Regions from separate parts of the Streptomyces sp. NPDC093018 genome, predicted to be linked through region 2. Evidence: riboswitches for the same ligand, from Rfam matches in the RefSeq annotation. Region 2 holds a riboswitch; each other region holds the start of a gene.

Region 1 (3,210 bases), on a different contig from region 2:
GCGAACACCGTCACCCTGGAATCCGAGGCACTGCTCGCCGACGCCTACCGCCGTCACGGAGGCGAGCTGGTGCGGCTCGCGGTGGCGCACGCCGTGCCCGTGGGCGGCTTCACCGGCTGGCGGCAGGCCATGCCGGTCACCCAGTGGGCCGTACAGAAGACCGACAACCCCTCACCAGGAGCTGACAGATGACCGTGTACTTCATCGGCGCCGGCCCCGGCGCCGCCGACCTGATCACGGTGCGCGGCGCCCGGACGCTCGCCGCCTGCCAGGTCTGCCTGTACGCGGGCAGCCTCGTCCCCCGCGAACTGCTGGCCGAATGCCCGCCGGACGCCCGCCTGGTGGACACCGCCCGGCTCGACCTGGACGAGATCACCGCCGAGTTGCTCCGCGCCCACGAGGAGGGGCACGACGTGGCCCGCCTCCATTCCGGCGATCCTTCCGTGTTCAGCGCGGTCGCCGAACAGATGCGGCGGCTGGACGCGGCCGGGGTCCCCTACGAGGTCGTCCCCGGTGTCCCCGCCTTCGCCGCCGCGGCCGCCTCCCTCAAGCGGGAACTGACCGTGCCCACCGTCGGCCAGACCGTCATCCTCACCCGCGTCGCCAACCGCGCCACCGCCATGCCGGAGGGCGAGGACCTGGCCACGCTCGGCCGCAGCGGCGCGCTGATCGTGCTGCACCTGGCCGCCAAGTACGTGGACCGTGTGGTGGAGGAACTCCGCCCGCACTACGGCGCCGACTGCCCCGCCGCGGTCGTCGCCTACGCCTCCCGCCCGAACGAGCTGATCATCCGGGGCACCCTGGACGAGATCGCCCAGAAGATGAAGGACGCGGACGTCCTGCGCACCGCGGTGATCATGGTAGGGCGGACGCTGGGGGCGGAGCAGTTCCGCGACAGCCACCTGTACTCGCCCGAACGCGAGCGGCATCTGTGCTGAACAGAGCCGCGGGAGCCGTTTGTTAGGCTCCCCTCGCCTCCCGCGGGGGAAGTCCGGTGAGAGTCCGGCGCTGACCCGCAACGGTGTGCACGACGGCCGGTCCGACGGCCGTCGTGCGAGCCCGATCGCCTGCGGGGGCGGATCGACCCGTTGACTGCTCGCCGCGGACTGCGAGAAGGGGGCCGGGCCGCCTGATCGGCCGCCCGGGCCGCTCCTGCTCGACGTCCAGCAGGCGGCCCGTGTGAAGGACGACTCTCCCGTGAGCCGAAGTACGGCCCCCAGCCGCATACCCGTGCCGCCGCTCAGCATGGCCCTGGCGCTGCTGCTCCTGCTGTCCCTCGTCGGCGGTGTCGGGCTCGGCGCCGCCGGGGTCGGCTGGACCGAGGCGCTGCGCTTCCTGTGGGCCGGACTCACCGGCAGCACCGTGCACGCGCGTGACGAAGCCGCGTACACCATCGTCTGGGAGCTCCGGCTGCCCCGGGTGCTGCTCGGCGCCGTGGTCGGAGCCGGGCTCGCGGCCGTCGGAGTGGCTGTGCAGGCGATGGTCCGCAACGCGCTGGCCGACCCCTTCGTGCTCGGCATCTCCTCCGGCGCGGCGGTGGGCGCCAACGCCGTGATCCTCCTCGGAGCGTTCGCCGGTCTCGGGGTGTGGGCGCTGTCCGCGTCGGCGTTCGCCTCGGCACTCGCCGCCATGGCGCTGGTGTACGCCGTGGCCCGTTCACCGCGGGGCCTGACGCCGCTGCGCCTGATCCTCACCGGCACGGCGCTGGCGTACGGATTCGAGGCCGTCACCACGGTCATGGTGTTCGGCGCGGCCCGGGGCGAGGCGGCCCGGTCGGCGATGATGTGGCTGCTGGGTAGCCTGGGCGGCGCCACCTGGGCCCAACTGCCGCTCGCCGCGGTGACCGTCGCGGCGGGATGGGCCTGGCTGCGGTGGCGGGCCGAACCGCTCAACGCGCTCGCCATGGGGGACGAGACCGCGGCCGCGCTCGGCGTCGGACCGGCTCGGCTGCGCCGGGAGCTGTTCGTCGTCACCGCCGCCGTGACGGGGACGGTGGTGGCGGTCAGCGGGGCCATCGGGTTCGTCGGACTGATGGTGCCGCACGTCGTACGGATGCTGGTCGGCGCCGACCACCGCCGTGTGCTGGCGGTCGCCCCGCTCGCGGGAGCCGTACTGCTGGTGTGGGCGGACCTGCTGTCCCGGCTGCTGTTCGCGCCCGCCGAACTACCGGTCGGAGTGATCACCGCGATGGTCGGTGTGCCCGCGTTCCTGCTCCTGATGCGGCGGGCCGGCTATGCGTTCGGAGGCCGCTGAGCATGCGACTCGACATCGATGACGTGACGATCGAGGCGGCCGGGACCCGCCTGGTCGAGCACATCGCCCTCACCGTGGACAGCGGGGCGTTCGTCGGACTCGTGGGCCCGAACGGCAGCGGCAAGTCGACCTTGCTGCGCTCCCTGTACCGGGCGCTGCGCCCGGCCGGGGGAGTGGTGCGGCTGGACGGCCGCGATCTGCACGCCATGGACGCGCGGGCCGCCGCCCGGGCCCTGGCCGCGCTGCCGCAGGAGTCCTCCGCCGAGTTCGACTTCACCGTCGCCGAGGTCGTCGCCATGGGACGGCTGCCGCACCAGGGCCGTACGGCCGCCTCGGACCGGGAGATCTGCGCCGGGGCGATGGAGCGCACCGGCGTCGCCCACCTCGCCGACCGCGGGTTCCTCAGCCTGTCCGGCGGTGAGAAGCAGCGGGTCCTCATCGCCCGGGCCCTGGCCCAGCAACCGAGGATTCTGGTCCTCGACGAACCCACCAACCACCTCGACATCGCCCACCAGTTGGACATCCTGTCCCTGGTCCGAGCCAGCGGCCTGACTGTGCTGGCCGCCCTCCACGACCTCAACCTGGCGGCGGCTCACTGCGATGTCCTCTACGTCCTCGACGGCGGCCGGATCGTTGCCTGCGGACCGCCCCGTGACGTCCTCGAACCCCCGCTGCTGGCGAAGGTGTTCGGCGTCCGGGCCCACGCCGTCCGGCACCCCGAGACGGATGCCGTGCAGCTCCTGTTCGACCTGCTCCCGCCCACCATCTGAAGGACGACCATGCGCAAGCAGCTTCTCGCCACCGCCCTCTGTCTCGCCGCGACCGCCACGGGATGCGGCGCGACGGTGGAACGGGCCAAGGACGCAAAACCCTCGTCCTCGGTCACCCTCACCAACTGCGGTCGTCAGGTGACCTACGACAAGGTTCCCGAGAGGGTCGTCACCAACGACGTCGGCA
Region 2 (3,210 bases):
CGTACGACGAGAGCGCGCTGGCCGGGCAGGTCGCGGCGGGCAACCTGACCCGCGCCACGCTGGTCTGGCGCAGCGGGCAGGCCGCCTGGCAACCCGCGGACCAGGTCCCGGAGTTGGCGTCGCTGCTCGCCGACGTGCCGCCGCCGCTGCCCCCGCAGGGCTGAGATCCGCCGTCCGGCACCTCGGGTAACAGGTCACAAGGAGAAGTGAGTTGACGGATCAGGACGTCGCGCCGGCGCCCGACAGGGCGTTCCAGTGCGAGGCGTGCGGCGGGGTGAGCGAGTACGCGCCCGGGACCTACGCGCTGCGCTGCCCGTACTGCAAGCACGAGCAGGACATCACGCCGATACCGCGGCAGGTCACCGAGCACCCCATCGAGGAACTGGCCGAGCTGCGGCGGGCGTCCGCGCCGAGCCGGGTGAAGGTGTACACCTGCCCCGGCTGCCACGCGGTGACCGAGAGCGACACCCTCAGCGACAAGTGCCAGTTCTGCGCCACCCCGCTGGTCGCGGACGCCGCCGGCACCGAACGCGTCGTACCCGAGGCGGTACTGCCGTTCGGGGTGAGCCGTGAGGAGGCCCGGGACGCCCTGGCGAAGTGGACGAAGTCCCGCTGGTTCGCGCCCGGCGAGCTGAAGAAGGTCACCGAGGCGGAGACGTTCCGGGGCAGTTACCTGCCGCACTGGACGTACGACGCGCAGACCTTCACCGAGTACTCCGGTCAGCGCGGCGAGCACTACTGGGTGGAGGAGGAGGACTCCGACGGCAACACCCGGCAGGTGCGGCACACCCGTTGGCACCATGTGTCCGGAACCGTCGACCGGTTCTTCGACGATGTGCTGGTGCCCGGCAGCAGTCAGGTGCCGGAGAAGGAACTGGACAAGCTCACGCCCTGGCCGCTGGAGGAGACGGTTCCCTACCAGGAGGAGTACCTGGCGGGTTTCCGTACCGTCCGCTTCGACGTCGAGCCGGAGACCGGCCTGGAGTCGGCGAAGGCCCGGATGGCGCCGGTGATCCGCGCCGACTGCAAGCGGGACATCGGCGGCGACGAGCAGCGGGTGCACTCGATGTCCACCGCCTACAGCGGCCTCACCTACAAGCTGGTGCTGCTGCCCGTCTGGTTCCTGACCTACCTCCACGCGGGCAAGGCGTGGCCGGTCATGGTCAACGCCCGAACCGGCGAGGTCATCGGCGAACGGCCGTACAGCGCGGCCAAGATCGCCCTGGCCTCGGTGGGCGGCGCGCTGCTGATCGCGTTGGTGGTGCTGCTCGTGGTGATGCTGCGCAAATGAGCATGGGTGCGGGGACTTCCTCGCGGGCGGCCTGATGTGATCTTGGATACCCGGGGACCGTCCGATTGTGCGGGAGCGGGTGACCGGTTCTACGGTGGGCGGGCCGTGGTGTTCGGGAAGACCGGTGACAGCCCCCAGCGGGGCTCAGACCGGAGCGGCCCTCGCCACTGTGATCGGGGAGTATCCGTCCCAGTTGGGCACGGTCACCGTCCGCCGCCCGGCGGACGGGAAGGCCGGGACGGACACGCGCGCACCCGTAAGCCAGGAGACCGGCCACGGCACTTCACGAGCTGATCCACGAGGTGCTGGAGCGTGACCCCATGACCCTGCCCGCAGAGTCGACCCGTTTTCGTTGGCGGCGCGAGGACACCGTCCGAACCGCCGGGCTGCTGGTGGTGATCGCCGCCCTGCATGTCGTGGCGTTCGGCATCCTGTTCCTGCTGGTCGTGCCCGGGCACTACGAGGTCGGCTCCAAGGCGTTCGGGATCGGCCTCGGGGTCACCGCGTACACCCTGGGCATGCGGCACGCGTTCGACGCCGATCACATCGCCGCGATCGACAACACCACCCGCAAGCTGATGGCCGACGGCAAACGGCCGGTGTCGGTCGGCTTCTGGTTCGCGCTCGGCCATTCCAGCGTGGTGGTCGCCATGGCGGCCCTGGTCGCGGGCGGCGCACAGCTCGCCGGCACCCTGCTCGACGACGACTCCCGTACCCACCAGACCCTCGGCGTCGTCGGCACCACCGTCTCCGGGACCTTCCTCTACCTCATCGCGGCGCTCAACCTCGTGGCCCTCGCGGGCATCCTGCGGGTCTTCCGGGCGATGCGAGCGGGGACGTACGACGAGGCCGCCCTGGAACAGCACCTGGACTCGCGGGGGTTCATGAACCGGTTCCTGGGTCGCTTCACCGGGGCGGTCACCCGGCCCGGGCAGATGTTCCCGCTGGGCTTCCTGTTCGGGCTCGGCTTCGACACCGCGACCGAGGTCACCCTGATGGTGATGGCGGGCAGCGGTGCCGCGGCCGGACTTCCGTGGTACGCGGTCCTGTGCCTGCCGCTGCTGTTCGCGGCGGGGATGAGCCTGTTCGACACGCTCGACGGCACGTTCATGAACTTCGCCTATCAGTGGGCGTTCTCCAACCCGGTGCGCAAGGTGTTCTACAACCTGACCATCACCGGCCTGTCCATCGCGGTCGCGTTCCTGATCGGCACCATCGAACTGGTCGGCGTGCTGCACGAGAAGCTCGATCTCAGTGACGTGGTGACCGATTGGATCGCCGGGCTGGACCTGGACAACGTGGGGTACGTCATCGTCGGCCTGTTCGTGGTCGTGTGGGCGGCGGCGCTGGCGTACTGGCGGTTGGCCGGGGTCGAGCAGCGGTGGGCGGGCCGGCTCGGCGGGGACGGCTGACACCCCGGCCGCTTCGAGGACCCGCGTGCTCTGCCGCCGGGCGGCCGTGCACGCCGACGTGCCAGCAGTTATGGCGTACGTCACGATCAAGTCCCGGAACCCGGCGCTCCGTCGGGCCGACTACTGCGACGGTACGGCTCCAATCGCCATCTCTCGCACGACGGTCCGATGCGACCAGGAAGGTCGGGCATGGCCGATATTCCGATGTCACCCGGCTCCACCGGTACGACCCGCGGCAGGCCGCTGCCGTCTCCCGCGCTCTGGGGATTCCTGCTCCTGCTGACGCTGCTGTTCGCGGTCTCCTACGCCGTCGGCTCGGCGGCGGGGCCGGTGGCGCCCGGCATACATGGCACCGGGAGCGGCGGCGATGACGACATGCCCGGGATGAGCCATGGGGGCGGCGAGTGACCGCGGTCGAACCGGCGGCGGAACTCCTTGTCACCGACATCACCGTCGGCGGAATGACCTGCGCGGCCTGTGTCCGTCGGGTGGAGAAGAAGCTCGGCA
Region 3 (3,210 bases), on a different contig from region 2:
TGCGGTCGTCATCTCCACCCATGACGTCGAGTTCGCGGCCCGCGCCGCCGACCGTGTCGTCGTCATGGCCGAGGGGGACATCGTCGCCGACGGCCCCACCGCCGAAGTCATCGTCTCCTCCCCGACGTTCGCCCCGCAGACGGCCAAGATCCTCGCGCCCCTGCCTTTCCTGACGGTAAGCCAGGTCGAGCGGGGGCTCGCGGACACGGGCGAGGCGCGGTCATGAGCGGACGCGCGGGGGCCGGGGGACCCGCCATCCGGCTGACCGGCCGGGCCGCAGTGGTCATGGCGCTCGCCGCCCTCCTCGGACTCGTCGCGTTCTTCTGGCCGTTCGTGGTCGCCCCCGGGAAGTTCGGCTCCTCCTACGCGCCCCCGCTGATCTTCGGCGTGCTGCTGGTGCTGGTGCTGTGCGTGGTGCTCTCGGAGATCGCCGAGGGCGGCATCGACTCCAAGGCGCTCGCCATGCTCGGGGTGCTCTCCGCCGTCGACGCCGCCCTGCGCCCCCTCGGGGCCGGTACGGCGGGCATCGAGACGGTCTTCTTCGTCCTGGTCCTGGCCGGCCGGGTGTACGGCCCCGGTTTCGGCTTCGTCCTCGGCTGCACCTCGCTGTTCGCCTCCGCGCTGATCACCGGGGGAGTGGGGCCCTGGATGCCGTACCAGATGTTCGGCTGCGCGTTCGTCGGCATGCTCGCCGGATTCCTGCCCCGGGCGAGCGGTCGCCGCGAGGTGCTGATGCTCGCGGTCTACGGCTCGCTGTCCGGCTACCTCTTCGGCTTCCTGCTCAACCTCTCCTTCTGGCCCTTCTCCCTGGACCCGAACAGCTCGATCGCCTATCTGCCGGGCCTGCCCTTCACCGAGCAGTGGCACCGCTACGTCGCCTTCGACCTCGCCACCTCGCTGGGCTGGGACACCGGCCGCGCCGTCACCAACTTCGTGTGCGTGCTGCTGGCCGGTCCCGCGGTGCTGACCACCTTCCGGCGCGCCGCCCGCCGCGCCCGCTTCCGGGCGCCGGTACGCTTCGCCGGACCCCGCGAGCGGCCGGCGGAGAGCGCGGACGGCGTGGCCTGAAGACGTACCGGATCTCGTGAGGACGCACCGGATCCACGGGGACACTGGATTTACTAGGACGTCCAACTATATATTCGGGGGAGAAGGCCCGCGGTGCAGGGAAGCCGGTGCGAATCCGGCGCGGTCCCGCCACTGTGACCGGGGAGTACGCCGTCGACAGGTACGCCACTGACGAGCTGGATGTCGGGAAGGCGGACGGCGCGCGCTGATCCGGGAGTCAGGATACCGGCCGCGGGATGTTCCGTGTTGTCCACGAGGATGGAGCCGACACGCATGGCACCCCTGCGCACCCATGATCCCGGCGCGAGCCGACGCGGGCCGTCCCCGCGCGGCAATCCCGCCGTACCGGTCTGAGGGCTCGTCCCGCCACCGCGTCTTTCGCGCCGCCCCGGCACGCCCATGTGCGCCCTCGCGCACCCCGGCCGTGTGCCGCCGCTGCGCGCCATCCCGGATCACCCCCACCTGACGAGAGCAGGCAGCCATGATCCGTCCCCAAGCACCCTCCGCCGTACGCGAGTTGACCCACTTCGTCGACGGCGAGCACTTCCTGGGCACCTCCGGGTCCCACAGCGAGGTGTACGACCCCAACACCGGCGAGGTCCAGGCCCTGGTGCCGCTCGCCGACCGGGGCGAGACCACGGCGGCGATCACCTCCGCCGCCGAGGCACAGCGCGCCTGGGCCGAGTGGAACCCGCAGCGCCGCGCCCGCGTCCTGCTGCGCTTCCTCCAGCTCGCCGAGCAGGAGAAGGACACGCTCGCCCGGCTGCTGTCGGCCGAGCACGGCAAGACCGTCGCCGACGCCCACGGCGACCTCCAGCGCGGACTGGATGTCGTGGAGTTCGCCGCCGGCATCCCGCACCTGCTCAAGGGCGAGTTCAGCGACAACGCCGGCACCGGCATCGATGTGCACTCCCTGCGCGCACCCCTCGGCGTCATCGCGGGCATCACCCCGTTCAACTTCCCCGCCATGATCCCGCTCTGGCAGGCCGCACCCGCGCTGGCCTGCGGCAACGCCTTCGTCCTCAAGCCCTCCGAGCGCAACCCCTCGGTGCCGCTGCGGCTCGCCGAACTCTTCCTGGAGGCGGGCCTGCCGCCGGGCGTGCTCAATGTCGTCAACGGCGCCCGGGACGCCGTCGACACCCTCCTGGAGGACCCGCGCGTCGCCGCCCTCGGCTTCGTCGGCTCCACCCCGATCGCCGCGCACGTCTACGCCACCGCCGCCGCCCACGGCAAGCGCGCCCAGTGCTTCGGCGGCGCCAAGAACCATCTGATCGTGATGCCGGACGCCGATCTGGACCAGGCGGTGGACGCGCTGATCGGCGCCGGGTACGGCTCGGCCGGTGAGCGCTGCATGGCGATCTCGGTCGCCGTGCCGGTCGGCGAGGCCACGGCGGACGCCCTCGTCGCCCGGCTCACCGAACGCATCGCCGCCCTGCGCATCGGCCGCAGCGACGACCCCGAGGCCGACTTCGGCCCGCTGGTCGCCCCCGAGGCCCTGCGCAGGGTCCGCGACTACGTCGACCTCGGTGTCCAGGAGGGCGCCGAACTCGTCGTGGACGGACGGGACTTCGTGCTCCCCGGCCATGAGAAGGGCTTCTTCGCCGGAGCCTCCCTCTTCGACCGGGTCACCCCGGACATGCGGATCTACCAGGAGGAGATCTTCGGCCCGGTCCTCTCGGTCGTGCGCGCCGCCGACTACGAGGAGGCCCTGCGCCTGCCCAGCGAGCACCGCTACGGCAACGGCGTCGCGATCTTCACCCGCGACGGGGACACCGCCCGCGACTTCACCCGCCGGGTGAACACCGGCATGGTCGGCGTGAACGTGCCCATCCCGGTGCCCGTCGCCCACCACACCTTCGGCGGCTGGAAGCGCTCCGGCTTCGGCGACCTCGGCCAGCACGGCCCGGACGCGATCCGCTTCTGCACCCGCACCAAGACCGTCACCTCCCGCTGGCCCGCCGGCCGCCGCGAGGGCGCCTCCTTCACGATCCCCACGATGGGCTGAGCGCCGTATGACCACCACCCTGCTCACCGAGGACCAGCAGGCCCTCGTCGAGACCACCCTCGACTTCGCCCAGGACCACCTCGCCCCGCACGCCCTGGACTGGGACCGCCACAAGCACTTCCCCGTCGACGTCCTGC
Region 4 (3,210 bases), on a different contig from region 2:
CCGCCGCCCTCCTTTCGGCGCCACCGCAAGCACGCCCGGCATAGGCTCAGCGCATGCGGATCGTCTCCCTTCTTCCTGCCGCGACCGATATCGTCGCCGCGCTCGGTCTCTCCGCGAGCCTGGTCGGGCGTACGCACGAATGTGACTGGCCGCCCCGGGAGGTGGCGGCGGTGCCGGTGGTGACCGGGGCGGAGCTGGACCAGGACGTGCTGACCAGCCGGGAGATCTCCGATGCCGTCGGCGGGTCGGCGCACTCGGGGTCGTCCCTGTACACGCTCGACACCGAGGCGCTGGCGGCGCTGCGGCCCGATGTGGTGCTCACCCAGGACCTGTGCGCCGTGTGCGCGGTGTCGTACGAGCGGGTCAGCCGGGCCGTACGGCTGCTCGACGCGGACACCCGGGTGCTCAGCCTGGAACCGCGCACGCTGGACGACGTACTGGACTGCCTGGTCACCGTCGGCGAACTGCTGGGCGTGCGTGAGCGCGCGCTGCGCCGCCGGGCCGAACTGCGGGACCGGCTCGACCGGTTAAGGGGCGCGGTCGCCGGTCTCGGCCGGCCCCGGGTGGCGGCGATCGAATGGCTCGACCCGCTGTGGCCGGCCGGACACTGGGTGCCGGAGCAGATCACCGCCGCCGGGGGCGAACCGCTCCTCGCCTCGCCCGGCGAGCACACGGAACCGGTGGAGTGGTCGGCGGTGCGCGCCGCGCGGCCGGACGTGCTGCTCGTCCTGCCGTGCGGCTTCCCGCCCGAACGCACCCTGCGTGAGGCCGAGTTGCTCACGAAGCTGCCGGGCTGGCCGGAGCTGCCCGCCGTACGGTCCGGTCGGGTCTGGGTGCTGGACGGGCCGTCGTACTACAACCGGCCGGGGCCACGGGTGGTGCGCGGGGCGGAGGTGCTGGCCCATGTCCTGCACGGGGTGCGGGCCGGGGAGCCGGTCGCACCGGCCGAGGCGCGTCCGTTCCCCGGCCGGTGAGGAGCGGGCCGGATCAGAACGCCGTCCAGGTGAACGCCACGGTGTCTCCGGCGTTCAGCTTGAACTGGCAGCCGCCCACCGGGGTGGGCGTGCCGTTGACGGAGATGTTCCAGTAGGCGGAGGCGCCGCCGCTGACGTTCTTGATGATGTCGACGGAGTAGTCGTCGAACGACGCGTACCAGGCGCCGTCCCAGCTGAAGTGCCGCCGGTGGGCGGCGTCGTCGAGGGCCGCGGTGGGCGTCGGCACGGCGGAGGGGTTGGCGCCGCCGTTGGTGCCGTCGCAGGTGTGCGTGCCGCCGGTCGCGGTGGTGACGTCGTGACCGCGGGTTCTGATCTTCCCCTTGAAGAGGGTCCCGTCCGGTCCCTGGACGGTGAGCGTCACTCTGACCGGGGCGTTCGTGCCCGGTGCGCTCTGGGCGTGGGCGGTCGCCGGCGCGGCGACGAGGGCCATGCCGAGGGCGGTCGCGGTGATCAGGGTGCGGCGTGCGAAGGTGCCGTGCAAGAGCTGAGCCTTCCTGGGCGGGCGGCCCGCGGCCTCGTCGCCGGGCGAGCGAGGCGCACCCGGGCGGCTCCGGGCACCGCCGCTCGCGCGGACCGGTGGACGGGCCGGACCCGGTGCTCCGGGCATGGCTCTCGGCTTCGCGCTGCGGACCATGACAGTGGGAAGCGGTTCCAGCACGTGCCGGGCAGCCCGACTCGCGGCCCACGGCCGCACACGGTTGCAGGTCAGCGCCGGATTCCCACCGGCTTCCCCCAGTCACGCACTTATGCGGTTGTTGTGCGAACGGTGTTCATTCTAGGGGTAATTGGTGAAGACGGACTAGAACTCCGGCTGATTCCGCGGCCCTTGGGGCTCAGGGGTTGGCCGGGCGTCCCGGTGGTGTGAAGGCGTACAGCCCGAGGATCTCCGGCAGTGGTGCCACGCCCGGCCCGCCGGACCGTACCCAGGTGATGATGTCCTCGGTCGCCTCCGGGTCGTTGACGAGCCCCAGCCAGACCGGCCGGCCACCGGCGGCGCGGCCGGTGGCGGAGGGCTGTACGACGATGACGTTGGCCTGGTCGCACACGTCGAGGCAGTCGGAGATCCGCAGGGGTACCGCCGCCTCCAGCCGGGCGGTCTGCGCCGCGTGGTCGACGCCGGTCACCTTCGGGCTGCCGCAGCAGCAGTCACGGCACACGACGACACGGCACGGGACCGATCCGGCCACTGCTACCCCCCGAACTTCCGGCTCGACTTGATCATCATCATCTCATCGGCCGACGCGGGGTGACCATCCCGGCGGCCCGAACACATACCCGGCCCGGTCCCGCCACCGTACCGCCGCCCGGACGTCGCGCCAGGCCGCCGCGTACTCGTGGAAGGCCACCCGCACCAGGTTGTAGCTGTCGATGTTCTTCGTCAGCCCGTACACCACCCGCTCCCCCTCCGGTTCGAAGGTGCGGAAGAGCCGGTCCCAGATGATGAGGATGCCGCCGTAATTGCGGTCCAGGTAGACCTGGTTGGAGCCGTGGTGGACCCGGTGGTGCGAGGGCGTGTTGAAGAACCACTCCACCGGGCGCCACAGCTTGTCCACCCGCTCGGTGTGCAGGAAGAACTGGTAGACGAGGCTGACCGCCTGCTCGACCAGGATCATCCACGGCGGCACCCCGAGCAGCGCCAGCGGCAGCCAGAACGGCAGGCCGGTCATCGGCGTCCAGGTCTGGCGCAGCGCGGTGGAGAGGTTGTAGCGCAGGCTGGAGTGGTGGACCACATGGCTCGCCCACAGCACCCGTACCCGGTGATGGGCCCGGTGATAGGCGTAGTAGGCCAGGTCGTCGCCGAAGAACAGCAGCAGCCAGGTCCAGCCGGAGGACGGCGACAGATGCCAGGGGACGGCGGTGTACGCGGCGGCGTAGACCACGATGGTCGCGACCTTCCACGGCACCGCGATGACCTGGCTGCCCGCGCCCATGGACATGCTGGTGACGGTGTCGCGCAGCTCGTACCCGCGCTCGTCGTCGTCCGGCAGGAAGCGGTACGACAGCGCCTCCACCACGACCAGCAGCACGAACGCCGGGATCGCGTAGATCACGGTGGGGATCATCGCCGTGCCCCCTTGCGGGCGCGGGGCGCGGCGGGCACGCTGCGGGTCAGCAGCTCACGGGCCAGCAGCTCGGCCGCACCGGCCTCGCGGGCCGTGATGTGCCCGGCGAGCCGCCGATGGGCCTCGACGTCGAGGATCTCGCCCGCGCCGAG

The links. A riboswitch is a leader RNA that binds a small molecule or an ion and turns the genes downstream of it on or off. The one in region 2 is predicted to bind cobalamin.
Region 1: another riboswitch for cobalamin. It lies ahead of AB0N90_RS35365 (iron ABC transporter permease); the one in region 2 lies ahead of AB0N90_RS21385 (HoxN/HupN/NixA family nickel/cobalt transporter).
Region 3: another riboswitch for cobalamin. It lies ahead of AB0N90_RS30940 (CoA-acylating methylmalonate-semialdehyde dehydrogenase); the one in region 2 lies ahead of AB0N90_RS21385 (HoxN/HupN/NixA family nickel/cobalt transporter).
Region 4: another riboswitch for cobalamin. It lies ahead of AB0N90_RS30900 (DUF4430 domain-containing protein); the one in region 2 lies ahead of AB0N90_RS21385 (HoxN/HupN/NixA family nickel/cobalt transporter).

Annotation. Positions count from the first base shown of each region.
Region 1 covers NZ_JBFBFF010000025.1:76,448-79,657, reverse strand. The annotation lists gene cbiE (precorrin-6y C5,15-methyltransferase (decarboxylating) subunit CbiE) at 1-192, shown strand, start outside; gene cobM (precorrin-4 C(11)-methyltransferase) at 189-938, shown strand; cobalamin riboswitch at 955-1,090, shown strand; gene AB0N90_RS35365 (iron ABC transporter permease) at 1,246-2,253, shown strand; gene AB0N90_RS35360 (ABC transporter ATP-binding protein) at 2,256-3,023, shown strand; gene AB0N90_RS35355 (ABC transporter substrate-binding protein) at 3,033-3,210, shown strand, end outside.
Region 2 covers NZ_JBFBFF010000009.1:177,769-180,978, reverse strand. The annotation lists gene AB0N90_RS21395 (SPFH domain-containing protein) at 1-164, shown strand, start outside; gene AB0N90_RS21390 (hypothetical protein) at 212-1,291, shown strand; cobalamin riboswitch at 1,381-1,584, shown strand; gene AB0N90_RS21385 (HoxN/HupN/NixA family nickel/cobalt transporter) at 1,612-2,703, shown strand; gene AB0N90_RS21380 (hypothetical protein) at 2,893-3,111, shown strand; gene AB0N90_RS21375 (heavy metal translocating P-type ATPase) at 3,108-3,210, shown strand, end outside.
Region 3 covers NZ_JBFBFF010000018.1:75,902-79,111, forward strand. The annotation lists gene AB0N90_RS30930 (ATP-binding cassette domain-containing protein) at 1-226, shown strand, start outside; gene AB0N90_RS30935 (ECF transporter S component) at 223-1,068, shown strand; cobalamin riboswitch at 1,167-1,295, shown strand; gene AB0N90_RS30940 (CoA-acylating methylmalonate-semialdehyde dehydrogenase) at 1,550-3,073, shown strand; gene AB0N90_RS30945 (acyl-CoA dehydrogenase family protein) at 3,081-3,210, shown strand, end outside.
Region 4 covers NZ_JBFBFF010000018.1:63,849-67,058, reverse strand. The annotation lists gene AB0N90_RS30905 (cobalamin-binding protein) at 54-974, shown strand; gene AB0N90_RS30900 (DUF4430 domain-containing protein) at 988-1,476, opposite strand; cobalamin riboswitch at 1,638-1,778, opposite strand; gene AB0N90_RS30895 (hypothetical protein) at 1,829-2,182, opposite strand; gene AB0N90_RS30890 (sterol desaturase family protein) at 2,225-3,058, opposite strand; gene AB0N90_RS30885 (GntR family transcriptional regulator) at 3,055-3,210, opposite strand, start outside.